Regions from separate parts of the Streptomyces sp. NPDC002643 genome, predicted to be linked through region 3. Evidence: riboswitches for the same ligand, from Rfam matches in the RefSeq annotation. Region 3 holds a riboswitch; each other region holds the start of a gene.
What was found. A riboswitch is a leader RNA that binds a small molecule or an ion and turns the genes downstream of it on or off. The one in region 3 is predicted to bind cyclic di-AMP.

Region 1 (4,512 bases), on a different contig from region 3:
GCGAAGTCCTCACACGGTCGGGGCGTTCCGGGCCCGACGCCCCGCCGGGAAAACGGAGCCGGTGCGCGGCGGTCGCGCGCTCGGTGTGCGCGGCGGTGATCGCCCGCGCGCGGTCGCTGTCGCCGCGCGCCACGGCGTCCACGATGCCGCCGTGCTCCCCCCAGGACTCCACGGGGTCGGCGGGCGCCTCGACCGCGTACATCCAGGCGATCTTGTGGCGCAGCTGGGCGAGTGTCGAGGTCAGGGCGGGGCTTCCGGATGCCTGGGCGAGCGTCTCGTGGAACCAGCCGCCCAGGGAGCGCAGATCCTCGCTGTTGCCCCGCCTGGCGCGCTCCTGGCCCAGTCTGACCAGACCGCGCAGGACCTTGAGGTGGGCCTCCGTGCGGCGCTGGGCGGCGCGGGCGGCGCCCAGCGGCTCCAGCAGCATGCGCATCTCCAGCAGGTCGGCGGCCTCCTGCTCGGTCGGCTCGGCGACGCACGCGCCCGCGTGTCTGCGGGTGACGACGAAGCCCTCGGCCTCCAGCGTGCGCAGCGCCTCGCGCACGGGGACGCGGCTGACGCCGTAACGGCGCGCGAGCAGTTCCTCGGTGAGCCGGCTTCCGCGCTCGTAGACACCCGCGACGATGTCATCACGGATCGCCGTGCATACCGAGTGCGCCGGAATACGCATGACCGACCTCCGCCTTAATCCCCGTGAAACGTCGTTGAATGACGTGTGTTCAGGCGACTCTATTGCAGCGGGACGGAATTTCCGATGGCGGACCGGAATCCATGGATATTTTTTGGACAGGACGTTCATCACAACGGACGGGCTGCGTCACGACGCGGAAAGCCCCGGCTCGGGTGAGCCGGGGCTTCGCGATGTCCGGGGACGGCCGGGCGGGCGGCCGTGGCACTCAGGAGCGTGCGCGTCAGACGTTCACGCCGTGCGAGCGCAGGTAGGCGACGGGGTCGATGTCCGAGCCGTACTCGGCCGTCATGCGGGCCTCGAAGTGCAGATGCGCGCCGGTGACGTTGCCGGTCGCGCCGGAGAGGCCGATCTGCTGGCCGGGGGTGACGGTCTGGCCGACGGAGACCGCGATGGACGACAGATGGCCGTACTGGGTGTACGTGCCGTCGTTCATCTTGATCACGATGTTGTTGCCGTAGGCGCCGCCCCAGCCGGCCTCGACGACGGTGCCGGAGCCGACCGCCTGGACGACCGTGCCGGAGGAGGCGTGGAAGTCGACGCCGGTGTGGCTGCCGGAGGACCAGACGGCGCCGCCGGCCTTGTAGCCGGTGGAGATGTAGGAGCCGCTGATGGGGGCGACGAAGGCGTTGAGGCGCTCACGCTCGGCGGCGCGGGCGGCGCGCGCCTTGATCTCCTCGCGCTCCTTGGCGGCGGCACGTTCCTGCTCGGCCTTCTCGGCGGCGGCCTTGCGGGCCTCCTCCTGCGCCTTCTTCTTGGCGGCGGCCACCTCGGCGGCCTGCTGCTGGGCGGCGGCCTGCGCGTCGACCTGGTCGGCGACCGTGTCACCGAGCTCGATGACCTTGTTGAGCCCCGTCTGCTCGGGGGCGGGCTCCGCGGCGAACGCCGGGACGGAGGCCACGGTGCCGATGACACCGGTGGTGGTGAGAGCGGCCACGCCCACGGTCCTCGTGGTCGTGCGCTGCGCACCGCGCTGTCGGCGGTGTTTTCCCGGGGGGCGGGTGAACGCCATGGAGTGGCTGGTCCTTTCCTTCCCTCTCGCCTACCGGGTTAGCTGACGGGTTCGGAGCAGGAAGGTCTCCTACGGGGACCCCTCACCACCTCGTTCAGCGGTGCGAAGGGCCACCGATTCACCCCAGGGACGGTTGGGTCCCCGGCTCCCCTGGCTCGCGCCGTACGGGGACTCGGCGATGACTGCCCGGTGCCGCGGATGCGACGTACTGCTGACGAACAGCCGGACCGACGCTAAGTGGGCCGTCTTCGAAATAACAAACGGATCACAGGATTTGTTGCGTACGCCACAGGTCAGACCCGCAACCTCCGCCATCAATAGGGACAAACGCGGGCCCTGGTGACTCTTCCGTCACCAGGGCCCCAGGAGTATGCGTACTTCTGTCCGACTTCTACTCGGCGGGCACGACGGTGACTTCGCCGATGCCGAGGGCCCGGACCGGCTCCTCGATCTCGGCCGCGTCACCGACGAGCACGGTCACCAGACGGTCGCCCGGGAAGGCGTTCACGACGGCCGCGGTGGCCTCCACCGTGCCCGTGGCGGCCAACTGCTGGTATAGCGTGGCCTGGTAGTCGTCCGGCAGGAACTGCTCGACCTGGTCGGCCAGTGTGCTCGCCACGGCGGCGGCCGTCTCGAACTTGAGGGGGGCCACCCCGACGAGGTTCTGCACGGCGACATCGCGCTCGGCGTCGGTCAGCCCCTCGGCGGCGAGGGTGCGCAGCACCGTCCACAGGTCGTCCAGTGCCGGGCCGGTGTTGGGCGTGTCGACGGAGCCGCTGATGGCGAGCATCGTGACACCGGACCCGTCGGGCGCGGAGCGCAGCACCTGGCCGAACGCGCGCACACCGTAGGTGTAGCCCTTCTCCTCGCGCAGGACACGGTCCAGACGGGAGGTGAGGGTGCCGCCGAGGCAGTAGGTGCCGAGCACCTGGGCGGGCCACACGCGCGCGTGGCGGTCGGCACCGACGCGGCCGATGAGCAGCTGCGTCTGGACCGAGCCGGGGCGGTCCACGATGACGACCCGACCGGTGTCGTCGGCGCTCACCATCGGTACGGCGCTGGGCTTGCCCGCGGAGCCGGTCCAGGCGCCCAGGGTGTCGCCGAGCAGTGCGTCGAGGTCGACCTCGGCGAGGTCGCCGACGACCACGGCGGTCGACGTGGCGGGGCGTACGTGCCGCTCGTAGAAGGCGCGTACGGCCGCGGAGTCGATGCCGGTGACGGTCTCCTCGGTGCCCTGGCGGGGACGCGACATACGGGAGTCGGCCGGGAACAGCTGCTTGGACAGCTCCTTCGCGGCGCGGCGGCCCGGGTTGGCGGTCTCGTGCGGGATCTCGTCGAGCCGGTTGGCCACCAGGCGTTCGATCTCGCTGTCCGCGAAGGCGGGGGCCCTGAGGGCGTCGGCGAGCAGTCCCAGGGCCTTCCCCAGCCGCGAGACGGGCACTTCGAGGGAGAGACGGACACCGGGGTGGTCGGCGTGCGAGTCGAGGGTGGCGCCGCAGCGCTCCAGCTCGGCGGCGAACTCCTCGGCGGAGTGCTTGTCGGTGCCCTCGGAGAAGGCCCTGGTCATGATGGTGGCGACGCCGTCGAGACCGGCCGGCTCGGCGGCCAGGGGGGCGTCGAGGAGGACCTCGACGGCGACGACCTGCTGGCCGGGGCGGTGGCAGCGCAGAACGGTCAGGCCGTTGTCCAGGGTGCCGCGCTCGGGCGCCGGGAACGCCCAGGGCTTGGCCTCGCCCGCGCGGGGCTGGGGGTGGAAGTCCATGGTCGCGAGCTCGGTCACTTCGCCGACTCCTCGTTCTCGTCGGTGGTTTCGGCGGCTTCGGATGCCTGGGCGTCGGCCTCGGCGGCTCCCGCCTCGGTGGCCTCCGTCTCGTCCGCCTGGTCCGCGTCGTCGTCCTCACCGGCGACGGGCTCGTAGACGAGCACCGCGCGGTTGTCGGGCCGCAGCCGGGCCTTGGCGATCTCCTGGACCTCTTCGGGGGTGACTTCGAGGACGCGGTCGACGGCGGTCAGGGCGAGCTTCGGGTCGCCGAACAGGACGGCGTAGCGGCACAGTTCGTCGGCGCGGCCCGCGACCGTGCCGAGCCGGTCCAGCCACTCGCGCTCCAACTGGGCCTGGGCGCGCTCCATCTCCTCGGCCGTGGGGCCCTCGGCGGCGAACCGGGCGAGCTCCTCGTCGACGGCGGCCTCGATGACGGGCACCTCGACATCACCGGAGGTCTTCACGTCCATCCACGCCATGGAGGGCGCTCCGGCCAGGCGCAGCAGTCCGAAGCCGGCTGTGACGGCCGTACGGTCGCGGCGTACGAGCCGGTTGTAGAGGCGGGAGGACTCGCCGCCGCCGAGGATGGTGAGCGCCAGGTCGGCCGCGTCGCACGCGCGCGTGCCGTCCTCCGGGAGCCGGTAGGCGGCCATCAACGCGCGCGCGGGGACCTTCTCCTCGACGACCTCGCGCAGCTGCTCGCCGATGACGTCGGGCAGCGAGCCGTCGCGCGGCTCGGGCTTGCCGTCGTACGCGGGGATGGAGCCGAAGTACTTCTCGATCCAGGCCAGGGTCTGGTCGGGGTCGATGTCGCCGACGACCGAGAGGACCGCGTTGTTGGGCGCGTAGTACGTCCTGAAGAACTGCTGGGCGTCCTCCAGGCTGGCCGCTTCCAGGTCCTCCATGGAGCCGATCGGCGTGTGGCGGTAGGGGTGACCCTCCGGGTAGGCCAGGCGGAAGATTCGCTCGAAGGCGGTGCCGTACGGGACGTTGTCGTACCGCTGGCGGCGCTCGTTCTTGACGACGGCCCGCTGGTTGTCGAGGTTCTTC
Region 2 (4,512 bases), on a different contig from region 3:
GCGGTCGAGGAGGGCGGGCACTCGGCGGCCAGTTCACAGGCGAGGGCCAGCCAGTGCCGGTCGGCGGCGGAGCCGTTCATCCCGGTGCCGGGCGCCGTGGGGACGTACCGGATCAGGACGACGTCCCCGACCGGCCGGGTCTCCACCACCCGCATCCGGCTCGTCGGCCCCCCGGGATACGCCCCGGTCCCGAACATCCGCGGTGCGTCCGCCTCCCCCACGAACACCGGCGCCACGGCCAGCCGCAGCTCGTCGGCGAGCCCCTGCTGGAGCAGCTGGGTGTGGACGAGGCCACCGCCCTCGACCATGAGACGTCGTACGCCGCGTACGTCCCCGAGATGGTCGAGGACGGCCGGCCACTCCAGATCGGGGCCGAGGGACACCACGTCCACGCCGGACACCACGTCCACGCCGGTCGCCAGGCCCAGCGCGTGGAGGCGTTCCGCGCCCTTGTCAGTCGTGTACACGACCTTCTCGCCGCCGGTGTGCCAGAACCGGGCCGCCGGGTCCAGCTCGCCGGACGCGCTGACCGTGACCTTCAGCGGATACTCCGGGAGCCCGGCGGCGACCCGGGCCGCGCGTCGCTCGGGGGAGTTGACCAGCAGCCGGGGGTTGTCGGTGCGCAGGGTGCCGGCGCCGATCAGGATGGCGTCGCTGTCCGCGCGCACCTCGTCGACCCGGTCGAAGTCGGCGGGCCCGGAGAGCAGCAGCCGTTCGGGCCCGGTGTCGTCCAGGTAGCCGTCGAGGGAGACGGCGGCGGACAACAGGACGTAGGGCTGAGGCATGGGCGCGCTCCCTGTGACATGACGATGAACGGCGGGATGGCCGGGAACGAACGGCGGGGTGACCTGGACGAACGCCGGGCTTGGTTCAAGTTTTAAGCAACATCTACACTGTACGCATGACGACCCGCTGGCTCACCCCCGAGGAGCAGCGTGCCTGGCGCGCGTTCATCGCCGCGAGCTCACTCCTGGAGGACGCGCTCGACCGGCAGCTCCAGCAGGAGGCCGGCCTGCCGCACCTCTACTACTCCATCCTGTCCGCGCTCTCCGAGGCGCCGGACCACCGGATGCGGATGACGGATGTCGCCGAGCGTCTGAAGATCACGCGCAGCCGGCTGACGTACGCCGTGACGCGGCTGGAGAACGACGGGGTGCTGCGGCGCGAGAACTGCCAGTGGGACAAGCGGGGCAGTATCGCCGTACTGACAGACGAGGGCATGGCCCTGCTGGAACGCGCGGCGCCGGGCCATGTCGAAACGGTCCGCAAGGCGGTCTTCGACCATCTCCGCCCCGAGCAGATCGGCCAGTTGGAGGAGATCTGTACGGGGATCGCGGCGGCGCTCCAGGGTGAGGACGGCCACCGCCCGCCCGGCGCGGACGAGCTGCCGTGGCGCCGCAGGTCGTGCTCGTCGTCCGACGGATGACTTGGCTCACTTCTGCGGTGTCGGGAATGTGATCTCCCCGTAAATCTGTTGCTTGAAATTTGAAGCAGGGGTTAGAGTCGCCGGGAGGCGTTGCTTCAAATCTGAACCAGATGTGGAGTGGCCGCCCACCCGCACAGGACCGAGGACCGGAGAACCGCATGCCCGACTCCCCCGCCACCACAGCCGCAGCCACGTCCGCCACTGCCACCGTCGCCGCCACGGTCACCGCCACTGCCCCTGCCGCCGCCACCCCGCGTGCCCGTGTCCGGGTGCCGCTGCGCTTCGGTGACGGTTACGCCGTCGACGCCGAGATGGTCACCTTCCACGGCCTCGTCGACGGCCAGGAGCATCTGGCGCTCGTCCTCGGCGACCCCGAGCCCGGCACGACCCCCCTGGTCCGGCTGCACTCCGAGTGCCTGACCGGCGATGTCTTCGGCTCGGCCCGCTGCGACTGCGGTCCGCAGCTGCGTGAGGCGGTGGAGCGGATCGCCGACCGGGGCGGGGTACTCCTCTACCTCCGCCAGGAGGGGCGCGGCATCGGCCTCTACAACAAGCTCGACGCGTACGCCCTCCAGGACCAGGGTCTCGACACCTACGAGGCGAACGCGGCCCTGGGTCTGCCTGAGGACGGCCGCGACTACACGGCCGCCGCGCAGATGCTGACCGCCCTGGGCATCACCGAACTGGACCTGCTGTCCAACAACCCCGACAAGGCACAGCAGTTGCGCGACCTCGGGGTCGGGGTCCGGGACCGGGTGCCGACCGGCGTCTTCACCACCGCCCACAATGTCCGTTACCTCCGGGCGAAGGTGCTCCAGACCCAGCACACGCTGGCGCTGCCCGAGCCCGCGTAACGGCGTGGCCCTCTTTCCGGCGCGAGGGCGTGACCCTCTTTTCATTTCCTTCATGATCACCATCTCGCCCCCTCCTCGATATCACTCCCCGTGTCCGCCCGACCCCCCTCCGCATAACAACTGACATACCGTCAGAACTTCTGTTACCGCCGAGGGAAGGTCAACTCGCCCGTTTTCGGCCGCTCATGACCCGTAAAGTCCAGCGGAAAAGCCGGAACGATCATTCAGAACTGCTTGGAATGGGGCCCTCGCGTCTATTAACGTTCGATAACGCAGCGCGGTCGTCCCAGCCGTCACAAGAGGCGGCTCCGTGCTCACGCGCCGAATCCCGTACCACTTGTTGGTAGGGGAACCGGGGAACCACCACCCTGGGGTGAATCGCGGGCAAACCGTCGTGGCAGCACGACTGGTTTACGCGCGTAGGAGACCTTCCTGCTCCGAACCCGTCAGCTAACCCGGTAGGCGAGAAGGAAGGAAAGGAGTACGCCCACGTGGCGTCCAACCGGTCCGCGACCGAAGCCCCGTTCGTACCGGCCCAACGTGACGGCGAGAGCCGGACGTTCGGCTACGGCAGCTACAACAGCGAGAACGAGGGCCCCTGGCAGGAGTGGAACCCCACCGAGGAGTCCATTCGCCCCGTCCGCGGCCGGCACCGCGTCGCCAAGCAGCGGCAGCGCGGCGGGCTCGCCCGTAGCTCCACGGTCCTCGGCGTCGGTGTCATAGCCGCCGTCGGCGGCGCGGGCATGGCCAGCGCGCAGACCGGCAAGCCCCCGGTGTCCATCTCGATGCCCGACATGCCGAACGTCGGCTCGGTCTTCGAGGAGGAGGACGAGGCCCAGGACGAGCCGCAGGCGACCACCGCCCCCCTCAGCAGCGCCGGCCTGATCGCCGCCGACACCGAGCAGGGCACGACCGACGCTGGCGAGGCACTGCGCGCCCGCATCATCCAGCAGGCCGAGTCCCAGCAGGACGCCGTCGACCTGAAGGCCGCCGAGGCCGCGCAGACCGCCGCCGCGGAGAAGGCCGCCGAGCAGGCCGCCCAGGAGAAGAAGGAAGCCGAGGCCAAGGAGGCCGCCGCCAAGAAGAAGGCGGAGGAGGAGGCCGCGGCGAAGAAGGAGGCCGAGCGCCTCGCCGAGCTGGCCAAGCAGTTCGCGCTGCCGACCTCCTCGTACACCATCACCTCCACATTCGGCCAGGCCGGCTCCTACTGGTCCTCCGGCTACCACACCGGCCTCGACTTCGCCGCCCCCACCGGCACCCTCATCAAGGCCGTCCACAGCGGCACGATCACCCAGGCCGGCTGGGACGGCTCGTACGGCTACAAGACCGTCCTCACCCTCGATGACGGCACCGAGATCTGGTACGCCCACCAGTCCTCCATCGGCGTCAGCGTCGGCCAGAAGGTCGCCACCGGCGATGTCATCGGCCGAGTGGGCGCCACCGGCAACGTCACCGGCGCCCACCTCCACCTGGAGGTCCACCCCGACGGCAGCGCCAGCGGCATCGACCCGGCGGCGTGGCTGCGCAGCAAGGGCCTGAGCATCTGACTTTTCCGGTGTGACTTTTCAGGGCCGTGTCCTTCTGGACACGGCCCTCGTGTTTTTCGCGCAAACGGCGCCGCCGGCGACGACGGTGGGCGCCCCCCTCCCCTCACCCGGTGTTCATGGCATCGCGGAATGCGGGCGTCCGCCAAGGCTGTTGACGAAGAACATGACTTCTCTTCGCAAGCTGGGCACGTCCGATCTTGAGGTCTTCCCCCTCTGCCTGGGCGGCAACGTCTTCGGCTGGACGGCGGACGAGCAGACCTCCTTCGCGGTCCTCGACGCCTACGCGGCGGCCGGCGGCAACTTCGTCGACACGGCGGACTCCTACTCGCACTGGGTCGACGGCCACACGGGAGGCGAGTCGGAGACGATCATTGGCAAGTGGGTCAAGTCCCGCGGCAATCGCTCCGACGTGGTCATCGCGACCAAGGTGAGCCAGCACCCCGACTTCCCCGGCCTGACCGCCGCCAACATCAAGGCGGCGGCCGACGCCTCCCTCACCCGCCTGGGCACCGACCACATCGACCTCTACTACACGCACTTCGACAAGCCCGAAGTCCCGGTGGAGGAGATCATCACGGCCCTGGACGACCTGGTGAAGGCGGGCAAGGTACGCGCCATCGCCGCGTCCAACATCACCACCGAGCGACTGAAGGAGTCCCTGGACTTCTCCGACACCGAGGGCCTG
Region 3 (4,512 bases):
TGGGCCTCGTCTATGTGAAACGCGACGACGAGACGGTGGAGAAGCCCCTGTTCGGCCTCGTCGGCCTGCTGACCACCGCCAACATCTTCATCGCGGTGCTCTGGACCTGAGCCGCACCGACCAAGGCCGGGGCAGGACGAGGAAAGGCCCGGACAGGCCGACGAAGGGCCGGGGTGTGACGGTGAGAGCGCAGGGCGCGGCAGCCGAACTGCTGGGGCGCGGCGTCGAAAGTAAGGGCGCGACAGCGGCGACACGGGGCGGGTGCGGGAAAAGCCGGGACCCGGATGCTGCCGGGTCCCGGCTCGCGCGCCCCCTACGCGGGGCGCACGACGCTGTGGATGGCGCTCTCCCCGTCGTAGAAGATCGACTCCTCGCGGACGTACGCGCCCGGCTTGGGGGCGTGGATCATCATGCCGTTGCCGATGTAGAGGCCCACGTGGCCGATGTTGTCGTAGAAGAAGACCAGGTCGCCGGGTTGCGCCGAGGCGAGGGAGACGGTCGTGCCGGCGTTGACCTGGTCGTAGGTGGTGCGGGGGAGGTCGACGCCGGCGGCCTTCCAGGCGGCCTGGGTCAGGCCGGAGCAGTCATAGGAGCCGGGGCCGGTGGCGCCCCAGACGTATGGCTTGCCGATCTGTGCGCGGGCGAAGGTGAGGGCCTTCGCCGCCTTCGCGGCGTAGGTCGAGTCCTCGGCCGTGGTGGCGGTGTTCGAGCCGGTCTCGGTCGCCGTACCCGTACTCGTACCGGTGTCCGCGCTCGTGCCGGTGCCCGTGGAGGCCTCGGGCTGGGCCTCCTGCGTGGCCGCCGCCTGGGCGGCCTGCTGCCGACGGGCCAGTTCCTCGGCCTTGCGGTCGGCCTCCTCCTGCTCGCGCTGTTCGATCGCCGCGAGCCGGGCCTTCTCCTCCGCGGTCAGTTGCGACAGCAACTCCCGCGCCGCGCTGAGCTTCGCCTGGACCTTCGCCTTGCTGGCCTTGAGCGAGTTCTGTGACTCGGTGAGCTGTTCGAGACTGTCGGTCGCCTTCTGGCGCTGCTTCGCCGTCTCGGCCTGCTGGGCGGTGTACTCGTCGACCGCCTCCTGCTGACGGTCCGACAATCGGCCCATCAGCTGGTTCTGGTCGAAGAACTCCTGCGGATCGTCCGCGAGGAGCAGCGACGCCGCGTCGGGGGCGGAGGCGCCCGTGCGGTACTGGGCCGCCGCGATCGAACCCAGTTCCTCCCGCGCCTCGTTGAGCTTGTCCGTGCGCTTGGCGACGTCGTCGAGGAGGGTGTCGACCTTCTTCTTCTGCTTGGCCGTCCGTTCCTTGGCCGCGTTGTAGTTCTCGGTCGCCGTGCCCGCCTGGCGGTAGAGGTCGTCTACCTTCTTCTCCACCTCCTCAAGACTCGGCTTGTCGTCGGTCGAGGGGGCGGCCTGAGCGGTCTGGGAGAGCAGGGCCACGGACGTGAGCGCGGCCGTGGCGAGAGCGGGGGTGCGTATGCCCGCGCGCGTTCGGCCGGCCGGACGCGGCTTGCGGTGCGCCATGGTGCGGCGACTCCTTCCGTAATCCGCCTACCGAGTTAGCTGTCGGGTTCGGGCGCAAGCTTCGGAAGGTTTGCCCTACGACCCTCGCCGCGGGCGGCGGTCGGGTCGATTCACCCCAGAGGTCGGTGGGTCCCCGGCTCCGGCTGCCACGGGAGGCGCACCGGACTCGGCGGAGGCCGTACGGCCCGGCGACGTTCGCCGGTTGGGTCGTGCGGCCCACCAAAACGCTAGCCAACTCGTGTGGCCCGTGTGAAGGTTGATGTTCGATATGCCCGATACGTTTTCGTGACCTTGACCTCGGAGGCGCGATAGGTGGTACGTTCGATCGCTCACCGTTGTGACATGTGTGCGCTGAGTGGTGGGTGCTGCGCGGGAGCCGATGGGTCCGAAGGGCATCCGGCGCGGGCCCCGAGGGCATCCGGTATGGATGCCAAGTCCTCCCGGACGGATATCCACAGTCTTCCCGGGGCGGCCCCGCGCTGTCGGTGGGGGCGCCTAGACTCGGAGAGCGATGAGCAGCCTCTTTGACGACAGCTTCCTGGCGGACCTCCAGACCCCTCGCGGGCATGAGGAGGAACCCCCGCCACCGCCCGAGGACGATCACGTACCGGAGCCGGTTCCGGACGATCTGTTCGGCGGGAAGTTCGACGTGCCGCCGGACCGGGACGAGTACTACAGAAGCGGTGCCCCGCGCCCGGCGATCGACGCGGCGGCGCTGCTGGAAGGGCTGAACGACAACCAGCGTGCGGCCGTCGTCCACGCCGGCACCCCCCTGCTCATCGTCGCCGGCGCCGGCTCCGGCAAGACCCGTGTACTCACCCACCGCATCGCCCACCTCCTCGCCGAGCGGAACGTCCACCCCGGCCAGATCCTCGCGATCACCTTCACCAACAAGGCCGCGGGCGAGATGAAGGAGCGTGTCGAGCAGCTCGTCGGCCCGCGCGCCAACGCGATGTGGGTGATGACCTTCCACAGCGCGTGCGTTCGCATCCTCCGGCGCGAGTCGAAGAAGCTCGGCTTCACCTCCTCCTTCTCCATCTACGACGCCGCCGACAGCAAACGCCTCATGGCCCTGGTCTGCCGTGACCTGGACCTCGACCCCAAGCGCTTCCCGCCCAAGTCCTTCAGCGCCAAGATCAGCAACCTCAAGAACGAGCTGATCGATGAGGAGGACTTCGCCGCCCAGGCAGCTGACGGCTTCGAGAAGACCCTCGCCCAGGCCTACGCCATGTACCAGTCACGGCTGCGCGAGGCGAACGCCCTCGACTTCGACGACCTGATCATGACGACGGTCAATCTGCTCCGCGCCTTCCCGGACGTCGCCGAGCACTACCGCCGCCGCTTCCGCCATGTCCTCGTCGATGAGTACCAGGACACCAACCACGCCCAGTACGCCCTGGTCAGGGAGCTGGTCGGCACCTCCGAGCACCCCGTGGACGTCCCGCCCAGCGAGTGGGACGTACCGCCCGCCGAGCTGTGCGTCGTGGGTGACGCCGACCAGTCGATCTACGCCTTCCGCGGCGCGACCATCCGCAACATCCTCCAGTTCGAGGAGGACTACCCGGACGCGACGACGATCCTGCTGGAGCAGAACTACCGCTCCACGCAGACGATCCTCTCCGCCGCCAACGCGGTCATCGAGCGCAACGAGTCCCGCCGCCCGAAGAACCTGTGGACCAACGCCGGTGCCGGCGCCCGGATCACCGGCTATGTCGCCGACACCGAGCACGACGAGGCGCAGTTCGTCGCCGACGAGATAGACCGACTGACCGACGCGCGCGAGGCCAAGGCGGGCGACGTCGCCGTCTTCTACCGGACGAACGCCCAGTCCCGAGTCTTCGAAGAGGTCTTCATCCGCGTCGGCCTGCCCTACAAGGTCGTCGGCGGCGTCCGCTTCTACGAGCGCAAGGAGGTCCGGGACGTCCTGGCGTATCTGCGGGTCCTCGCCAACCCGGAGGACTCGGTTCCGCTGCGCCGTATCCTCAACGTCCCCAAGCGTGGCATCGGCGAGCGCGCCGAGGCGATGATCGACGCCCTCGCCCAGCGCGAGAGGATCAGCTTCCCGCAGGCGCTCAAGCGCGTGGACGAGGCGTACGGCATGGCCGCGCGCTCCACCAACGCCGTCAAGCGGTTCAACACGCTGATGGAGGAGCTCCGCACGATCGTCGAGTCCGGCGCCGGCCCCGCCACCGTTCTGGAAGCCGTCCTCGAACGCACCGGCTATCTCGCGGAGTTGCAGGCGTCCACCGACCCGCAGGACGAGACCCGCATCGAGAACCTCCAGGAACTCGCGGCTGTCGCCCTGGAGTTCGAGCAGGAGTCCGGTGCCGGGGTGGGTGCGGGGGCCGATGCGGACACGGCAGAGGGCGTGGGTGAGGGTGCGGCCGCCGGTGAGGGGCCAGGTGCCGGTGAAGGGCCGGGTGCGGGCGGCGCGGCTGCCGCCCCGGGCACGGTCTCCGGTGGACTCGCCGACTTCCTCGAACGCGTCGCCCTGGTCGCCGACTCCGACCAGATCCCCGACGAGGACGAGGACGGCTCGGGCGTCATCACGCTCATGACCCTCCACACCGCCAAGGGCCTGGAGTTCCCGGTCGTCTTCCTCACCGGCATGGAGGACGGCGTGTTCCCGCACATGCGCGCGCTCGGGCAGACCAAGGAACTGGAGGAGGAGCGTCGCCTCGCGTACGTGGGAATCACCCGCGCGCGTGAACGGCTCTACCTCACCCGCTCCACGCTGCGCAGCGCCTGGGGACAACCGTCCTACAACCCGCCGTCCCGCTTCCTGGAGGAGATCCCGAAGACCTACCTGGAGTGGAAGCGTACGGGAGCCACTGCCCCGGTCTCCTCCGGCCCCGCCGCCGGTATCGCCTCCTCCCTCTCCAGCAGCCGCTCCCGTTCCTCGGCCTCCGGCGCCTCCGGCTTCGCGACCCGTCGCACCGACGAGAAGCCGGTCGTCGCGCTTGCGGTAGGCGACCGCGTCACCCACGACCAGTTCG

Region 1: linked by a shared signal. The riboswitch ahead of ACWD4G_RS31565 (M23 family metallopeptidase) and the one ahead of ACWD4G_RS25590 (NlpC/P60 family protein) in region 3 are both predicted to bind cyclic di-AMP.
Region 2: linked by a shared signal. The riboswitch ahead of ACWD4G_RS41285 (M23 family metallopeptidase) and the one ahead of ACWD4G_RS25590 (NlpC/P60 family protein) in region 3 are both predicted to bind cyclic di-AMP.

What each region holds. Positions count from the first base shown of each region.
Region 1 is NZ_JBSFVY010000024.1:125,008-129,519, reverse strand. It holds gene ACWD4G_RS31570 (GntR family transcriptional regulator) at 1-670, opposite strand, end outside; gene ACWD4G_RS31565 (M23 family metallopeptidase) at 912-1,700, opposite strand; cyclic di-AMP (ydaO/yuaA leader) riboswitch at 1,713-1,888, opposite strand; gene ACWD4G_RS31560 (M16 family metallopeptidase) at 2,092-3,480, opposite strand; gene ACWD4G_RS31555 (M16 family metallopeptidase) at 3,477-4,512, opposite strand, start outside.
Region 2 is NZ_JBSFVY010000048.1:658-5,169, reverse strand. It holds gene ACWD4G_RS41300 (dihydrofolate reductase family protein) at 1-785, opposite strand, end outside; gene ACWD4G_RS41295 (MarR family winged helix-turn-helix transcriptional regulator) at 902-1,426, shown strand; gene ACWD4G_RS41290 (GTP cyclohydrolase II) at 1,585-2,280, shown strand; cyclic di-AMP (ydaO/yuaA leader) riboswitch at 2,590-2,760, shown strand; gene ACWD4G_RS41285 (M23 family metallopeptidase) at 2,772-3,827, shown strand; gene ACWD4G_RS41280 (aldo/keto reductase) at 3,991-4,512, shown strand, end outside.
Region 3 is NZ_JBSFVY010000017.1:90,419-94,930, forward strand. It holds gene ACWD4G_RS25585 (hypothetical protein) at 1-110, shown strand, start outside; gene ACWD4G_RS25590 (NlpC/P60 family protein) at 314-1,516, opposite strand; cyclic di-AMP (ydaO/yuaA leader) riboswitch at 1,526-1,698, opposite strand; gene ACWD4G_RS25595 (ATP-dependent DNA helicase) at 2,028-4,512, shown strand, end outside.